3 regions of the Paenibacillus sp. 05T425 genome follow, and region 3 is predicted to be linked to each of the others. Evidence: predicted binding sites of a transcription regulator. Region 3 holds the regulator's gene; each other region holds the start of a gene.
The links. Region 3 encodes LexA, which represses DNA repair genes until DNA is damaged. Its sites were predicted from a motif close to CGAACATATGTTCG; they were not measured.

Region 1 (6,067 bases), on a different contig from region 3:
AGCTAGAAGGTCGGCATTAACCCGTTTGCCCTGCGTCGGAATGCTGCTGCGCCGCCTTCTTGTACCGTTTGCGCACACCGACGATCAGCAGAAGCAGCGGCAGCACGATTTGGAATAACGGAACGATTTTCAACGTCACATCGAACCCTAGCCATATATGATACGTATTATTCGGTTCCAGAAACGATGCAGCGTAGATGACCATCCCGACTGGCCAGACCAAATGACGGTAAGCCGCCCCCGTCACTTCCTTAAGCGTAAGGACCGCCGCCAAGTATAGTGCCGTCATTTTTACATAGAGTCCGATGTATAGCAGCAGCGTAACGATAACGTCCAGCCGCTCGAGGAAATTCGCCAACCGAATCAATTGAACCGCCTGCAGAAGCGGCAGCGCCGTAACCTCAGACAAGGAGAGGCCCAGTACGCTCATCACGAGCATATTCATAAAAATCAAAAAGGCAGATACGCCCACTTGCGCCCAGAAGGTGACCTTCCGCAGCACTTGCTTCTCCTTCAAATATTTCCAATAGACAAGAAAAATGACCATTTGCCCAAAAGGAAACGAAACCAGATCCGGAAACGCCGCCTTCGCAATCGGGCCTATCCCGTTCTCCATCAGCGGCAGCAACTGGTGAATATCAGGCAGCTTCGCGATAAACAACAGCAAAATAATAAACAAATAGCTGATCCCCGCAATCGGGAACAGCAGCTGTGTAACACGCACGAACACTTCAAGCCCCTTGCTGACCGTGTACGCAGCGACAAACAGAATGAGCAGCATAATCATCCATTTGGGCGTCACGGTCAAGAGTGCCATATTCGTCAGTTCCCCTACGTCTCGCACATTACGCATCGATTCATAGGCGAACCATAGCGCATAGACAAGTCCAACCGCTCCGCCGAGCCATTTGCCAAAATGCATCAAGATCAGCTCGCCGAGTCCCGCTTCGGGCGCGCGCTTCTGCACCGTCACATAAACAACGGTCAACAGCAATCCGATGACCGCAGCCATCGTCATCGCAAGCCATGAATCGGGCTTCGCTTTGATGCCGAGCTCGAACAGCGGCGTGCTGCCGATTAAGAAAACAATAATCAGAATAGACAACTGTTGTTTGCCGATCTGCTGCATGGCATCTCCTTTCCGTCTATGAACGCGCCTTCTCCTGCAGTTTCTTAAATCCGCCGCCGCTCATGCCCGCTGAATTCACTTTCACCTTTACGTCAATCTTCACTTCCATCTCTGCAAATAAGTCAGGCCAATCCCCCTTCATCTGCTTCCAAGCGTCCGGATGCCTCTGATGAATGATATTACCGAAACCAACCACATCCGCCTTATATCCCACAACAGCTTTCCAACCGTTTTCCATCGTCGCTTTGATTGTCTCGGCTATCACTTGCGCGGTCTGGTCTACTTCTTTCGGCTTATTCATGTCGCCGCTGCAGTTGTACTCGAGCAGCGTGCCTTCCGCTTTTGTCTCAATATGCATCGTCCACTTGCTGCCGGAACGTTGCGGGCGAAGCTTCGTTTTCGCCTTCGTAATACGAATGGAGGAGACTTTGCCCTCCTTTCCGTCATCCGGACAGCCGAACGCTACCGTCGTCTTCTTGATCTGATTTTTGATCCACATCAGACCTGAGCTTTCTTCCTTCGTAATCCAGCCTACGAGCTTATCGCCGGAGACGATGCCCAGATCCATCAGCCTCACCTTGGAGGACGTATTCGTTCGGCTAAGCTTGTCTACCTGGTCTAGACTTTCTCCCGTTCCGGAGATCGCCAGACTCGGTATGCCAACAACCTGTGCCCCGCCAAGCAAATCCTTAAGCACCTTATGCATCGTCGTTTCCTGGAAGGTCGAGCCGTTCAACTGCTCATTGAAGATCATCTGCTGAATGGCGGCCCCAGGTATTTTCTCCAATGGAATGAGCTGCTCCAGTACGCGGCGCGCGTTGCCCTTCGTCAGAAATACGCTGACCGTCTCGCGCGAATCGGGATTTCGGAGATAGGCTTCCGCAAGCGCGGATATGCCTTTGCGCGCTGCATCCTGTCCAATAATAACGACTTGGTTGTGAGCGAAAAAAAGCCGTCTCGGCGTCTCCAGGCTCGCCTTGCTGATCGCAATCCGAAAGTTGTCCCCTTTGGTGGAGAACACATTAACCGCCGCGTTCGTGCCCGCCGCAGCGCTTTGGCCGGAAATTGCTTGCGGAATGACGACCTGATAGGACAACTGCCACTGCCCATCCTTCCAATCGATGCCCGTTGCCGATACGATCGCGATATCGCTTAACTCAACCTTGCCCCAGCAGCCCGCCAGCGGCAAGCAAATGAGCAGCGCCAGCAGTCCGGATAGCAGCCTCCTTCCGATCACACGCCCCCCTCCTTCCGTTATGGATTGTCTGAATGCCTCTGTGCCGGCGGCTTCCGGCGATTAGGCAGCCGTCGCGGATTGCGCAGCTTAAGATCGAATGGGCGAAATACCATGGCCCACCATGGCAGGCGGATGAATACGTCACGAAATACGGACTGGCTTGCCGACCCCGGCGCCATCGGCGACATATAGGGCACGCCGAACGAGCGCAGCGACACGAGATGAACGAGCATAAGCAGCACGGAGATGAAGATGCCGAAGAAGCCGAACATGCCCGCCATCACCATGAAGATAAACCGGATAATGCGCGATGCCGCGCCCATATTGAACTCTGGCATGACGAAGTTCGAGATCGCCGTGAACGAGACGACGATTACCATCACCGCCGATACAATGCCGGCCTGCACGGCCGATTGCCCAAGCACGAGGGCTCCTACAATCGATATGGCAGGTCCGATGGCCCGCGGCATCCGCAGCCCCGCTTCGCGCAGCACCTCGAACGTCATCTCCATCAGCAGCGCCTCTACGAGTCCTGGAAAAGGGACGCCCTCTCGCTGAGCCGCTATGCTAATAAGCAGCGTCGTCGGCAGCATTTCCTGATGAAAGGTCGTAACGGCAATATATAAGGCCGGCAGCAAGATCGATACAATGAACGCCACATATCGGATCACCCGCACAAGCGTTGCTATATCGAACCGCTGATAATAATCTTCCGGCGATTGGAAGAAGCTGAAGAACGTTATCGGCGCCATCAGAGCAATCGGCGTGCCATCCACCATAATCGCCACTCGTCCTTCCAGCAGGATCGAGGCTACCGTATCGGGACGTTCGGTGTTCAGAATGGTCGGGAACAGCGTGAATGTCTCATCTTGAATAAATTCTTCGATATAGCCGCTCTCCAGCACGCCGTCAATATCGATATCGCCAAGCCTGCGATACACTTCCTTAAGCACGCCTTCGTCGACGACGCCGTTCAAATAAAGCACCGCGACGTCGGTATGCGTTTGGCGGCCGATCTTATGCATCTGCACATGAAGATCGCTTGAGCGGATAATACGCCTAACAAGACTAATATTGGTCCGGATATTTTCGACAAAACCATACTGCGGACCGCGTATGACCGTCTGCGTCTGCGGAATCGTTACGGACCGCTGCTCGCCGCCTGTAACGCTGGCCGTCAGCACCGACGTGCAGCCTTCAGCTACGATCAGGCATAAGCCGTCAGACACCGCCTGCAGCGCTTCCTCCAGCGTGAACATTTCTCCTACGGAGCCAACGGATACAATGCAATCGCGCAAAGCCTCCAGCAGCTTAGTTTCCTTCGTATGCGCATGCTGCGGAAGCTGCATCGACATCAGCGGCTCCATAATGCTAACGTTCACGGTCTCTGCGTCGACGATGCCGTCGATATAGATAAGCGCAAGCTCCCGGCTGGGGGTCGCATCGCTGCGGAACATACGAACGACCAGATCGAAGCTGCCGCCGAAGCGGCTTCGGATCGCATCTGCATTAGCCTGAAGCGACGGACTAAGCGGCGTTCGCGCCTTCTGGGCATTTTTTTTCATAGCGGCATTCGGACACCTTTCCGTTTCCATGTTGCCTCTATTTTGGCGCAAACTGGTTGAATATATGTAAGATCATCCCGTCTCCTTATGATTGTAAATAATAACCATAGCGGAGCCTATAGCATAAGAACGTATGTTCTGTATATAATAAGGCAAGGTGAAACGGCTAACGCCGTACTTTGGCGGCGAGGCGCGTTTCATTCCGGAGAAATATAAGCACAGTATAAGCATCCCATTTTATGCTTTCTTATATTTAAACAAACGTTCTGCACAGTATAGGAGGAACACGATGCCCCGTCAAAGAGTTGTCATGCTGGCGGACTGCCAGTCGTTCTACGCCTCCGTCGAGAAGGCGGAGCATCCCGAATACAAGGATCTCCCGCTCGTCGTCGCCGGCGATCCCGAGCGCCGATCCGGCATTATTCTCGCCGCCTGCCCCCTGGCGAAACAATTCGGCGTCACAACCGCCGAGCGGCTAGGCGACTCGCTCGCCAAATGCCCGAATCTCGTCATCGTAAAGCCCCGCATGAAGCTTTACATTGATACGTCGATGAGAATTACGCAAATTTACGAAAGCTTCACCGATTTGGTCGAGCCGTACTCAATCGATGAGCAGTTTCTCGACGTGACGGGATCGCTGCAGCTGTACGGCCCGCCGGAGAAGCTCGCCGAGCTCATACAGGCGCGCGTACTGGCCGAGACCGGCATCTACACCCGCTTCGGCATCGCCGAGAACAAAATTTTGGCGAAGACCGCCTGCGACAATTATGCCAAGAAGAACGAATCCGGCATCTACACGCTAACCAAGGATTTGCTGGAAGAGACGCTATGGACATTGCCGGTAGGCAAGATGTTCATGGTCGGCAACCGGATGAACGCCCACTTCAATGCGATGGGTATGCCGACCATCGGCCATATCGCGCGAACGCCGCTGGATAAGCTGAAAGCGATGATGCGCCGCAAATTCGGCAAAAACTCGGACATCAACGCCGAGCTGTATTGGCGCATTGCCAGCGGCATCGACGACAGCCCCGTAACGCCCGGCACGCATCAGGTCGCGCCTACGACCGTCGGCCATATGATGACGCTGCCTCGCGATTACGGCAGCCTGGCGGAGATTAAGGTCGTGCTGCTGGAGCTCGTCGAGCTTGTATGCCAGCGCTGCCGCAGCAAGGGCTACATGGGACATGTCGTTTCCGTCGGATGCATGGGCGCCGACTACGACCGTCCGAGCGGCTTCAACCGGCAGATGAAGATGGAGGACCCGACCAATATTACGAACCAAGTATATCGATCCGCCGTGACACTGCTGCAGAAGCATTGGGACGGCCTGCCTGTCCGGAAGGTCGGCGTCAGCCTCTCGCAATTTTCGGCGGATGACGAATACCAGCTCTCTTTGTTCGATCTGCACCGGGAGAAGTTGATCGCGCTGGAGAAGACGACCGACGCTATTAAGCAAAAATACGGCGACGCCAGCATTATACGCGCCGTATCGCACACACCGAGCGGCCAAGCGCGAGACCGCTCCGCCAAAATTGGAGGCCATTACAAATGAGAAAGAAGCTTGAGGGAAACGGACTGTGGGAATCAAGCCGCATGATGCTGCCTGAGCACAAAGCCGAGATTGTCCGGAACAACGAAGCGTTGAAGAGGCGCGTGCGCGCCTCGCTCGATGAACAGGAATGGGAAGCCGTCTCCCGCGCCGTCGCCGAATCGCTGCAGCTGCGGCTGCCGATCACGCTGCGGATGTTCCACCCGCTGGAGGAGCTCATGATTATCGGCATCGTTGATCGGGTCGATTCACTGAAGGGCCGGTTCATGATCGACGGCGAATGGTTCGCGGTCCGGGATATTGAAGGCGTCGCGAGCAGCGACTAAAGCTTTTGCCGCTGCGCCGCAAGCACGGCAAGCTCAATCTTATTCAGGATGAGTCCGTATTCGTTCGTCAGCTCGAACACCGGCGGCAGCGGCAACTTGCGGAAGTAAGGCAGCACTTGATCTGCCGAATGAAACCAATCTCCCTTCTCGGCAGGAGCGACAGGGCGATCCCCCCAAGCTGACGGCAGCTCCGGGCTATACAGCGGCTTCGCGCCCGGCTTCAACGCGCCGCCGATAAGCCGCTCCTTATAGACGCGC
Region 2 (6,067 bases), on a different contig from region 3:
CAAAAATCTCGATCTGTCAACGGGACGCGCACGTTATACATACGAGATTGTGAAGCCGTTCCAAGTGGATGGCACTTGGCATACGGCTGGTGAATTCGATATTCAGCTTGCTGTACCAGGTCTGCATTCCGTCTATAATTCGATGGTGGCCATTACGGTGGCCCTGCTCTGCGGCATTCCCGTTGAAACCATTCAAGCGACGATGCGTACATTCGCCGGCGTTGAGCGCCGGTTCGAATTCATATATGAAAATGATTTTATGATTATTGACGATCATTTCGCCAATCCAGGCAATATCCATGTCACGCTGGAGACGGTGAAGTTCATGGATTACGATAAGCTTCATCTAGTCTATGCCATTAGAGGCAGCCGCGGACCTACCGTCAATCGGGAAAACGCCGAGACGATTGTCCAGTGGATGAAGCGTTTGGAGCTTGATGAGATCATTGCTACGCGGAGTATTTCGCATGTGACGAGCAAGGACTTTGTCACCGATGAGGAGACGCAAGTATTCCTCGACGTCATGGAGCAAGCGAGCATCCGTGTACGGCTGTATGACGAATTGCCTGACGCGATTGCTGAAGGGCTGTCCCATGCAGCATCTCGCGACTTAGTGCTGTTGGCAGGCTGTCAGGGCATGGATCCCGGCGCTCAGATCGCTCTGAAGCAGCTCGAGGACAGATCCGCTGCCAATTAATCCGCCGCATGGACAACTAATTCATTTTAAAAGTGGGTAGAGCAATGGAACATAAAAGCTTAGGCGTCATTGGCGGAATGGGCCCGAAGGCAACCTCCGTTTTCTTCGATAAGGTGATTGAGCATACGGCAGCCGACCGCGATCAAGAGCATATCAACATGATCATTCTGAATCATGTGACGCTGCCTGACCGTACGAGTGTCATTCTTAGCGGACAAGGAGAGCTGTTCTTGGAGGCGATCGAGAAGGACTTCAAGCTGCTCGAGCTGGCTGGGGCGGCGCATATCGCCATTCCGTGCAATACGTCGCATTACTTCTACGATCAGATGCAGGAAATGACCACCGTTCCTATTATTAATATGGTCGACGAAACGTTGAAGGCCATTCATGCCAAATACGGCGACAATAGCAAGATCGGTATACTGGCGACCACCGGCACTATTAACAGCGGTGTTTATAAGGCGGGCTGCGAGAGCTACAATATGAAGCTCCATGAGCCGAATGAAGCGATTCAAGAGCTCGTGATGGACATTATCTATAATCAGGTAAAAAGCAATCTGGAGGTCGATCCGGCCGTTCTTGAAGGCATCATTAACGAGCTCGTCTACCAAGAAGGCTGCAACTGCGTCATTATCGCTTGCACGGAGCTGTCGTGCATACCGATTAGCAAACAAACGATGGAAATCAGCATCGACGCCATGCAGGTACTCGTGGACCAATCGATTGTGCGTTCCGGCAAGCAGACGATCACAGAGATATAACTAAGAGCGGTACAGGGATTAATCCCTGCACCGCTCTTTTTCTTTGGCGCTCTCCTCGACCACCACTGCCACACCAGACCCTTACGCTGTAAGAGCACACGTGCTCTTACAGCACAAACACACTAGCTACTTCACCACTGTAAGCTCACCGGTGCGCTTACAGCTCCCTCTCGATAAGCTGCAGCTGCGGATTCCAGAGGATAGCTCGCTCGTTACCTATGACGCTTTATACCTCCACCTTAAGTCGAAGCTCGACATTACGGGCATTAAATTACTCAAGGCCGCATGACGCCGACCGTTATAGGTAAGCCAGCACAGCTGGTCCACTTTGCGACCGCTGCTTCGCGCTCCTTCGGACCCTGATGCGACGGCAGATGTCGGTCAGCATGAATTTACGTATACGTTCCATGTCTGGAGCGAAGGCTTCATCAACAATCCGGTCATTCGTGAAGCGTTAGAGCTCAATACGCCTATTCCGCAAGCAGCCGGCGCAGTCGGAACGTTCTTCATCTTGCTCACTTCATCCAATGCCAATATTATTTTCGACACGGTGAAGATAGCCGAAGACGGCTCCGGGCATGTCATTGCACGGTTGCCCGTTCGAAGTGAAGACCATTCGAATCATCCCGCAATAAAGCGATCACTTGCGCCTCCAACTTCACCCATGTTAAAATGTGAAGTGTTGCGCCCGTAGCTCAGCAGGATAGAGCAATCGTTTCCTAAACGATGGGTCGGGGGTTCGAATCCCCCCGCGGCGCGCCATTATTCTTTTAAATATTGCAGCATTTATACACAAGAGCCGTTTTCGGTCTGTTTCGAACAGACCAAAAGACGGCTTTTTTTTCAATAGGAAACTCTGAACAATACCGTACCAACGCTGTTTAAAAACTAATATTTTGTGGTAATTATGATTAAAAAAATATCATAAATATCCAACACGCTCTCCCAAGCAGTCATCTAGCCACCCCATTTTCCTTATCCTGCCTGCATATAACAGCTCATAAGATGTCTTTACTACACTCCATTGACTAGAGAACAAGTGTTCGCATATAATGGAAATGAGGTGACGATCGAATGGCTATGAACGCTTATGTAACAGAGCAGTATCCCGTTAGGGAGTCCAATGGGCTGATTAAAGAATACGTAATTCTGTCTTATACGCTTGCCGCCGTCAAGCGCAATCGCTTGGAGCTGGATAAGAAGGCAAGATCGCTTCGCCCGCTCTTCATCCAAGCGGCGAATATCGTGATCGCAAGAATCGAAGCCGATCTTGCGCTTGCCGAGCAATTGCTTCGGAGCATGCATATCGACATCAGTTCAGCGCTTCCGCATATACAGCAAGAGCGACTGAACGCCGAAATCAACAATCGCATTTCCTTTTACGTCACGGAGCTGTTCTCCAAGAAACAGTAGCGGTCACCATTATGAGAATAAGCGGAAGACCGTAAACGTCAACGATGTGCGTTGAAGCCTACGGTCCACCCAAGTTCGGCCAAGTGGCCGCTATATGTTCTGCGAAGACAATGCGGATTGCCCTAATATATCTTTTCGTCTATTCGCGCCCAACATCAACCCCACAGCCGCCAGCTCGATGAAAGTATAGGAGCCCCAGCTTATAAGCGGAAGCGATGTAGAGGAGACGGGCATAAATCCAAAGCACATGAGCAGATTCCAAATGAAATGAAAGCCCATTATCGACAACACTCCGACAATAATTCCTTTCGCATAACGATCTTTCAGCTTCAACGCCATTCTGACAATACGCGCAACAAACAAGAATGCCAACACGACTATAATGAAACCGAATACCCATCCCAAGCTATACACTAAATAAGAATAGAGCATCTCGCTGTTATACGAAGGAAGTCGGTTATTGACTGCGCCAAACCCTTGCCCCCACATACCGCCATCTTGGATCGCTTCAATAGATCGATCTGTGTAATAATGGCTATCCGCATTGGGAAATATAAATCCTTTCAATCGTAACCATACATAATTATATCTGTGGCTTCCCTGAACAAGCCATAGCGCGAGCGCGGCCAATGTGCCGACTCCGGCTAATACCACCTTGTATTTCTTGCCGATTAGGATCAGCATTAGAAACGTACCGAAGCAGAAGATGCTGTAATATAACAACGAGGATGTTGTCAGGTAGAAGTACGTCGGCAGCAAGAAGAACAAGACAGTATCTTGAAGCAGCCGCAGCTTCGGCCTTAATCTGCTCGGCCCGGCAGTTGTTTCCCTGGTCAATATCCCTGCGAAAGCAACCATGAATAGATAAGGAGAAGCGGCAGCAACATTAAAGGTAACCGAGCCGATAATAATCCATTGCTTCGCTCCGTTTATGGCGCTGCCCATTTGACCGGTAGCTGCCAGCAGAAGAATCGTGAAGCCGTACAGATGCCAGGAGTACTTTTGCAGCTTGCGATAATCAAAGAAATAGAGGCAAACCATCGCGACTAGTCCCATTATGACAAACAACAATTTCTTTTCTACAAAATGATTACCCAGCCTTTCATTTCCCGTCGCCTGCACCGTCAGCATAGCAACAAGTCCAATACCGATGAGCAGCATGCATATGCCAAGCAAAGTCCACTCCATTCTCGGCTTATGCGCCTCATGAAGCTGCTTGCCAATCTGCTCCGGATCGCCCATCTGTTTGATGGCGTCCGCTATCGCGTCTTCCTCGGATATATCGCCTGCCAGAAGTCTGTCCTCGACTCGCTCCTCAAGATGGCTAAGCATCTCAAGATTAATATCCTCATGCACTTCCTTTGCTTTCACTTTCCCGCATACGCTTTCTAGATATTGCTCGACCAACGGATGCTGTCTCAGCTCACGGTTCATGCATGCCCCTCCCCGATCACGCGATCCACCGTTGCACGGAACAAGGACCATTCCTTCTTCTTCTCGCCTAGCTGCTTGCGGCCCAGCTCCGTTATCCGATAATACTTGCGCTTGCGTCCGCCCTCTTCATTCCAATAAGACTCCACTTGCTGCTCCACCTCAAGTGTATGCAGGATCGGGTATAACGTCCCTTCCTTGAACGTGAATACGCCCCCGGAGCACTGCTCGATCTCCTTCGTCATCTCGTAGCCGTACATTTCTTTCCGATTCAGCAGCGTCAGAATAAGAATGACCGTGCTTCCCTTCATTAGCTCTTTATTGATCTTCACTGCAATCCTCCTCATGAGCGAAACAATACATAGATTAAATATGCATCGAATATCTATGTATATAATAAACTAAGTTTTCCCATTTGCGCAAGCCTCTTGTCCGATGATTAAAACGGATAACGCTCTTAAACAATCACTATACCCTCCGCACGGCTCAATACAATGGCATAAGACCTTAGACGTTTGAAGCTAACCAAACGTTACTAAGCCGGTCGCATAGAACCACAGCAGAAGAAGCCCCTGCGACTGATGAACTGCACCCCTTATAGTGGACATTGGAAAAACACCCTGGTGTTTAAAACCGATGAAAACTATAGGGGGTGCTTTTCGTTATGGCGAGAAAAGGGCAACGTCTGCAGACGTACAGCTTTGATACAAAGAAAAAAGCAATAGAAATGCGACTGCAAGGTATGACGAAGCAGAAAGTAGCAGAATTACTGGGGATTACAGATGTAGGGCGATTGAAAGTGTGGATGCGACGCTACAATCAGATGGGAGACTTCGGGCTGACAGACACTCGCGGGAAACGGAAAGAGTATGCCACTGAAAATAGTTATGTCAGACGGTTAGAAATGGAGAATGCCGTTCTAAAAAAGTGGTTGGCCATTACGAAGGCGGAGGTGTACCAGAAAAGTGTAGGCTCGTTGAAGAGCTCAGAGACCATTTCACCGTTACAGAACTTTGCAAAGAAGTCGGTCTCTCTAAGAGCGGATTCTATGCCTATCTTAAACGAAAAGCAGTAGATAAGGACAAGTCCTCCAAAGAGATCATTCGCACCACGTATGAACGCTATAAAAGCATTTATGGCTACAGACAAATTCAATTGTTTATGTACCAAGATCATAAGGTATGGATGAACCACAAGAAGATCCTGCGTCTCATGCAGGAAATGGGGCTGCAAGCAAAAATACGCCGCAAATTCCGTCATCATCGATCTTGGAGCTTAGGCGACAGAGTCGTGAGAAATGTGCTGGAGCGCAATTCTGAAGCACTTCAACCTAATCAGAAGTGGGTCACAGACGTAACACAATACCGAGTGAAAGATAGCTGGTTGTACCTCTCTACCATCAAAGACTTGTGTCAAAACGAAATCGTCGCCTACAACATGAGTTTACGAAATGATAAGGATCTTGTACTCCAAACGTTTTCCAAAGCATTTGAAAAGGAAAAGGACGTGACTGGGCTGATCGTTCACAGCGATCAGGGATCCCAGTACACGTCCTACGACTACCACGACATGCTGCCAAAGGTTGGCGCCCAAATCAGCATGTCTCGACGAGGCAATTGTTACGACAATGCCTCAATGGAGAGCTTCTTCTCACATTTGAAGACGGAAGCACTCTATCCTTATGATATCCGATCCATCGAGGAAGCACAAAGTAGGATTGAAGAATATATCCATTTTTATAACAACCATCGTCCGCAGAGAAAAT
Region 3 (6,067 bases):
ATCCGGTATTCGAAACGGACAAAGCGTAACGGATCGAATTCAATAATGCAAGCCCCTCATGCTGCAGCTTTGCCGTAGCCGAGGGGCTTATTTTATTGCTTATTCTTTTATTGCTCGAGAATTTGCAGCAGCTCTTCCAGATGCTTAATTTCACAAGTAGGAATAATATCGTCATTCCGAACCATATCGTGGCGATTAATCCATACGGATGTCATGCCAATCGTATTTGCTCCAAGAATATCGGTCGTAAGCTTGTCACCAACCATAATACCATGCTCCGGCTCGATGCCAAGACGCTCAAGGGCATGCTTGAAGATCGATGCGGCCGGCTTGCCTTCACCGAACTCACCCGAAATAATAATATGATCAAAATAGGGAACGAGCTGAGGAACGCCTGCCAGCTTCTCGCGTTGCAAATCCGGCGAGCCGTTCGTTAGCAGCAGCAACTTATATTTCCCTTTTAGCGAGTCCAGCACACGGAAAGTCTCATCATAAACGATCGGACGCGACCGACGTTCAGCCGGGAACTTCTCAGCTAGCTCAGCGCCAAGCTTCGGATCATCTATACCAAGCGCTAGCAGCCCCTTCGTCCATGCTTCTCTGCGATAGCCTGGCGCAAGACTTTCCAGCTTGCGGAATTCCTCTTGCTCTCCCTCACGGAAGTTCGCCCACAAGCCTTCGAAAGGATTGATGCCAATCATCTTCGTGAATGGGTACGTCTCATACGATTCGTACAGCGCCCGTGCTTCGCGGCGAACCGATTCTTCAAGTGCGTTAACGTCTACACCCGTTAGGTCAGCAGCTGCCTGGCAGGTTGCTTCGAATGCTTCTTTCACACTGCGGTCATCCCACAGCAAAGTGTCGTCTAAGTCAAATAATACAGCTTGCTTTGCCATAATAATCATTACTCTCCCATGCCTTTATTTTTGCTGAAATGAAATACCGTTCGCTTGCGCGAACAATTTAAGCTTCTCATTAATTTCATCCGTAGGGTAACGGTTAATCAAACGCGAGAACACCCAATTACCGCCTTTTTGCGGCTCAATAACAACATAACCAGGCTGCGTGCTGATGCCTTTAATGGAAGAAGCCGTCAGACGCTTGTCCCCCATCATTCTACGCGTCTGTACATAGTCCTTACCGATTTGGATATAAGGACGTCTTAAGAAGAATAGACCTGCTAAAACGACATAACATGCAATGGTTACATAAAACATCGTATCGATCTGATAGTCCTTCTGGCTCTGGATCAGAATAACGTACAATCCGATGAACAGGAGCAGTAGAATCGGCGCAATATAATTGCGGCCGACGATTTTTACCGCTTTCTCGCCGTTTAGTACGATAGAACCTTCACCATGTTTTTTGCGTTGTTTGTTAACTTGACTCATGTTTTTGCGCACCTTGCGCTCCCAAGAACGTGACAAGCTTATTCCTCCTACTTCGGCCTACATCCGCAAGCCTGTCTATTATGCGAACAATCTCAATTATCCTAGTGAACGCTGGAACTTCGTAATGAACCGGTTCGGATAATCATCAGGCAATGCGCTTATTTCGTTCAACTTGTCCCAAATATCGACAGGCATCTCCCAGTCCGCCGCGCCCATATTTTCCTCGAATTGCTCTAAGGAACGAGCGCCGAATATTGGAGAAGTAATACCTTCCTTCTGCAGCAGCCAGCGTAATGACACCTCGGCTGGCGCTTTGTCCAATAGCTTCGCAGCCTCAACCACGGCATCTAGAATAGCAAAGTTATGGTCAGATGCACGGTTCACCCATGCGCTTTCGCCAACCTTCGAGGTCAGACGACCCTCCGTCGGTATGTCGCGATTGTATCGTCCTGTCAGGAAACCGCCACCGAGAGGCGCCCAAGGGATGATCGCTACCTTCTCTTCTAGACATAACGATAACATTTCCCTATCCATCTGCCTGCTTACTAGACTGTACTGAGGCTGAATAGAGACGAAGCGTACGTATCGATTCACATCGCTAAGAGCAAGCGACTTCATCAATTGCCAAGCAAAAAAATTAGAACAGCCTATGTATCGTACTTTGCCCGACGTAACAAGATCGTCAAGCGCCCGAAGCGTCTCTTCAATTGGCGTAGCCTGATCCCACACATGGACCTGATAAAGATCAATGTAATCGGTCTGAAGACGCTTCACGCTCGCCTCTATGCCGTCCATAATATGTTTGCGGGATAGTCCTACCCCATTAATGTCGCCAGAAGTCGCCATTCTTACTTTCGTTGCAAGTACCGTCTCCGAACGTTTGCCGCGTATTGCCTTACCCACAATCTCTTCCGATCGACCACTAACATAAACATCTGCCGTGTCGATAAAATTTCCGCCTTTGTCATAGAAACGGCCGATCATTTCAATCGAATCCTGTTCGCTTGTCGTGTTACCGAACGTCATCGTTCCTAGACATAATTCAGAGACGGCAAGCCCGCTTCTGCCAAGCAACCGATACTTCATAGATGAATTCCCCCATTGCTTCAGAAATGGTTCTCGTACACAAGACTTTATGGAAGAAAGGCCAAGCGGAACTCGGCCATAACAGACGCTTAATGCTTAACGTTATCCTGGTCCTCGTCCTCAACATACTTAATCGTATCGAGCTGCTGTCTGAAGTTGCTCTTAAAGTTGTTCAAATACTGCCTTCGAAGCTCATCACGCTCGGACGTTTCCTCGTCGGTCAAGCCTACCGTTTTATTTTTCCGAGAAAGCTCGTTGATCCGAGCTATTAACTTATCCATATCCATATTGAACGTTAAACTCCCCTCATGCTGTAAATGTTCTATCCTTTACTTTGACATTTTCAAAGCGTAATTGTCAAGGCGGCACTTAGATTATGTCCGCAAAAAGTTAAGCTGAAATAACGAAAAAAAGCATCAAACCGTCTCCGGTTCAGATGCTCTCTGCGTACAAGTTCATTATATAGAAGGAATAACAAGCTTCTGCCCCGGATACAGGTCCGTCGACTKTAATCCGTTACGCTCCTTAATCAAATAGATGACGTAGCGAATATCTTCCTTCTCACTGGCAAAACGATTAGCGATCCCCCACAATGTATCGCCTGTAAATACGGTCACAAGTTCCTCGTTGACCGCAGCAACAGCGTTCTTGCTGCCAGATGCCTTCGTACCGATCAATAGAAAGCTCGTAAACAAAAGTACGAACAGCATTGCGCATACGATCAGCTTAAGTGCATGACGTCTCACTGCAACCGTATATCGTTTATATATAGGACTAACCTTCATCTCTGGTTGCGTATGTATTGTTCTGTAAAAACTTGGACTCATCATCATCTCTCAGCACCCCAAACGTTTGTTCTATTCTGAGAATAACACGAACAAACGTTTGTAGTCAACACAAAAATACGAACCTTTGTGCTTAAGAACTTATGTTTGTGCGAACCCGAGTTCTGTGCTATACTTTTGTACAAACATACTAATGGAGTGATCGCAGTGTCGAAGATTTCCAGCCGACAACAATCTATTCTTGATTTCATTAAGAATGAGGTCCGGGAGAAAGGCTACCCGCCTTCCGTCAGGGAAATCGGCGAAGCCGTCGGATTATTATCCAGCTCGACTGTACACGGTCACCTCGACCGTTTAGAGAAGAAGGGCCTTATCCGCCGCGACCCTACCAAACCTCGCGCTATTGAAATTTTGGATACGGAAGGCGTGGACGGTATTATCCCGCTTGCCGTCGCTAAAGTGCCAATCGTCGGTAAAGTAACAGCAGGCGTGCCGATTACAGCTACTGAGAATATTGAGGACTACTTCCCTCTTCCATCACATTTTGTTGGCGACAGCAGCGTCTTCATCCTGAACGTTGAGGGAGAGAGCATGATCGAAGCCGGCATTCACGACGGAGACTACGTCATCGTTCGCCAGCAGCGTACTGCCAACAATGGCGATATCGTCGTAGCCATGAACGAGGATGATGAAGCTACCGTTAAGACGTTCTACAAGGAGAAGAACTACATACGTCTCCAACCGGAGAATTCCTCCATGCAGCCTATTCTACTCCAGAACGTGACGATCCTCGGTAAAGTCATTGGATTGTTCAGAGATATTCACTAATCATTGAGCTACGAACAAGAAGAGGAAGAACGATAGCCTAGCGCATCGTTCCTCCTCTTCTTTATATTGATTTACTGATATTAGAAAGTTGCATTTCAACCCACAGAAGTCCTCCCCCCGTCCATCTGACTGCATAAGTTCCTATCAAAGACTACTATTGTCTCATTATTAGTCTTTTGACTGTAAGAAAGCGGCAGTCGATTAATTGTGACTAACTAATAGTTATACGATTTATCGTATAACCAACCTTACAGAGAGGCCAAATCAAGGGTTTTGATCGAAAAATCGTACAAAATCATCGGCTGCGTGGATGAATTAACCACTTTTGTATGATAAATCGTATAAGTATTTTCAGTTTATGTCTTGTTTTACTAACGTTGTGTGAAAAATCATATAAATTGAAATCATATCTAAATTGGTAAACAGTTAATCGACAGTCTCAGAAATCCAATTAATAATTCTAAATTCATCTTTATAAAGATCCAAAATATTTACAGAAAAACCCGCTAAGATTTCTGCATTCGCAGAAGCCTTAGCGGGTTATAGTTGATCCTATTGATTAGTAAAGCGTCAAGTACTGATCGCGTTCCCATTGGTGAACTTGCGTGCGGTACATGTCCCACTCGATTTCTTTGAGCTCGTAGAAGTGAGCAAGCGCGTGCTCGCCTAGCGCGTCGCATACGACATCGCTGCGAAGCATTTCGTCAAGCGCTTCCTTCAGATCGCCTGGCAAGCTCGGTATACCCGCGTCCAGACGCTCTTCCTCTGTCATAATGTAGATGTTACGGTCTGTCGGAGGAGGAAGCTCCGTTCTGTTGTTAATACCGTCAAGGCCCGCTTTCAGCATTACCGCAAGTACGAGGTAAGGGTTAGCCGCAGGATCTGGGTTACGTACTTCAACGCGTGTGCTGAGACCGCGCGAAGCCGGAATACGGATCATTGGCGAACGGTTGCTCGCCGACCATGCTACGTATACTGGAGCTTCATAGCCCGGTACGAGACGTTTGTAAGAGTTAACTGTTGGGTTCGTAATCGCAGCCATTGCTCGCGCATGCTGCAGGACGCCTGCCATATAATAACGAGCAGTTGCGCTTAGACCAAGCTTGTCCTTCTCATCATAAAATACGTTCGTATTCCCTTGGAACAACGATTGGTGACAGTGCATGCCGGAACCGTTAACGCCGAACAGCGGTTTTGGCATAAAGGATGCATGAAGACCATGCTCGCGTGCAATCGTCTTAACGACGAGCTTGAAGGTTTGGATTTGATCCGCTGCGCGAATCGCATCCGCGTATTTGAAGTCGATCTCATGTTGTCCTGGAGCAACCTCATGGTGAGAAGCTTCGATCTCGAAGCCCATCTCTTCAAGCGTCAATACGATTTCACGGCGGCAGTTCTCGCCCATATCCATTGGCGCAAGATCGAAATAACCGCCTTGGTCGTTCAATTCCGTTGTAGGCTCGCCTTTTTCATCGGTTTTGAATAAGAAAAATTCCGGTTCAGGACCAACATTCATTGCCGTGTAGCCCATTTCTTCCGCTTCTTTAAGCGCACGCTTCAAAATACCGCGCGGGTCGCCTGCGAACGGCGTGCCGTCAGGCATATAGATATCACAAATCAGACGAGCAACACGGTCTTGTGTCACCCATGGGAAAATAACCCATGTGTCCAGATCCGGGTAAAGATACATGTCAGATTCCTCAATACGAACATAACCTTCAATGGAAGATCCATCGAACATCATTTTATTATCGAGCGCTTTCTCAAGCTGGCTTACCGGAATTTCGACATTCTTGATCGTTCCAAGCAAATCGGTAAATTGCAAACGGATGAAACGTACATTCTGTTCTTTGGCAATTGCTTTGATGTCCTCTTTAGTGTAACCCACACTATCATCTCCTTTGTTTGCGTTTCAGTATGCTTGTTATTGTAGCAAGACTATCGCTTGTTTAAGAAGCGAGTCAGTTGTCCTTGGAT

Region 1: the regulator LexA is predicted to act here: its motif matches at 4,058-4,071, upstream of AC1DF0_RS26935 (DNA polymerase IV).
Region 2: the regulator LexA is predicted to act here: its motif matches at 2,491-2,504, upstream of AC1DF0_RS29085 (YhjD family protein).

Annotation. Positions count from the first base shown of each region.
Region 1 covers NZ_JBFTLA010000015.1:86,129-92,195, reverse strand. Annotated here, with positions in the region: gene AC1DF0_RS26950 (GerAB/ArcD/ProY family transporter) at 17-1,129, opposite strand; gene AC1DF0_RS26945 (Ger(x)C family spore germination protein) at 1,146-2,366, opposite strand; gene AC1DF0_RS26940 (spore germination protein) at 2,384-3,931, opposite strand; gene AC1DF0_RS26935 (DNA polymerase IV) at 4,221-5,486, shown strand; gene AC1DF0_RS26930 (YolD-like family protein) at 5,483-5,809, shown strand; gene AC1DF0_RS26925 (DUF2515 domain-containing protein) at 5,806-6,067, opposite strand, start outside.
Region 2 covers NZ_JBFTLA010000019.1:55,075-61,141, forward strand. Annotated here, with positions in the region: gene AC1DF0_RS29065 (Mur ligase family protein) at 1-697, shown strand, start outside; gene cuyB (cysteate racemase) at 742-1,458, shown strand; gene AC1DF0_RS29075 (hypothetical protein) at 1,787-2,152, shown strand; tRNA gene AC1DF0_RS29080 (tRNA-Arg) at 2,143-2,220, shown strand; gene AC1DF0_RS29085 (YhjD family protein) at 2,533-2,871, shown strand; gene AC1DF0_RS29090 (FtsW/RodA/SpoVE family cell cycle protein) at 2,962-4,305, opposite strand; gene AC1DF0_RS29095 (PadR family transcriptional regulator) at 4,302-4,634, opposite strand; partial or broken gene AC1DF0_RS29100 (hypothetical protein) at 5,045-5,107, shown strand; gene AC1DF0_RS29105 (IS3 family transposase) at 5,230-6,067, shown strand, end outside.
Region 3 covers NZ_JBFTLA010000005.1:280,474-286,540, reverse strand. Annotated here, with positions in the region: gene AC1DF0_RS13255 (1,2-dihydroxy-3-keto-5-methylthiopentene dioxygenase) at 1-29, shown strand, start outside; gene AC1DF0_RS13250 (HAD family hydrolase) at 108-896, opposite strand; gene AC1DF0_RS13245 (hypothetical protein) at 921-1,427, opposite strand; gene AC1DF0_RS13240 (aldo/keto reductase) at 1,488-2,477, opposite strand; gene AC1DF0_RS13235 (DUF896 domain-containing protein) at 2,567-2,764, opposite strand; gene AC1DF0_RS13230 (LysM peptidoglycan-binding domain-containing protein) at 2,936-3,223, opposite strand; gene lexA (transcriptional repressor LexA) at 3,470-4,090, shown strand; gene glnA (type I glutamate--ammonia ligase) at 4,650-5,978, opposite strand; gene AC1DF0_RS13215 (MerR family transcriptional regulator) at 6,029-6,067, opposite strand, start outside.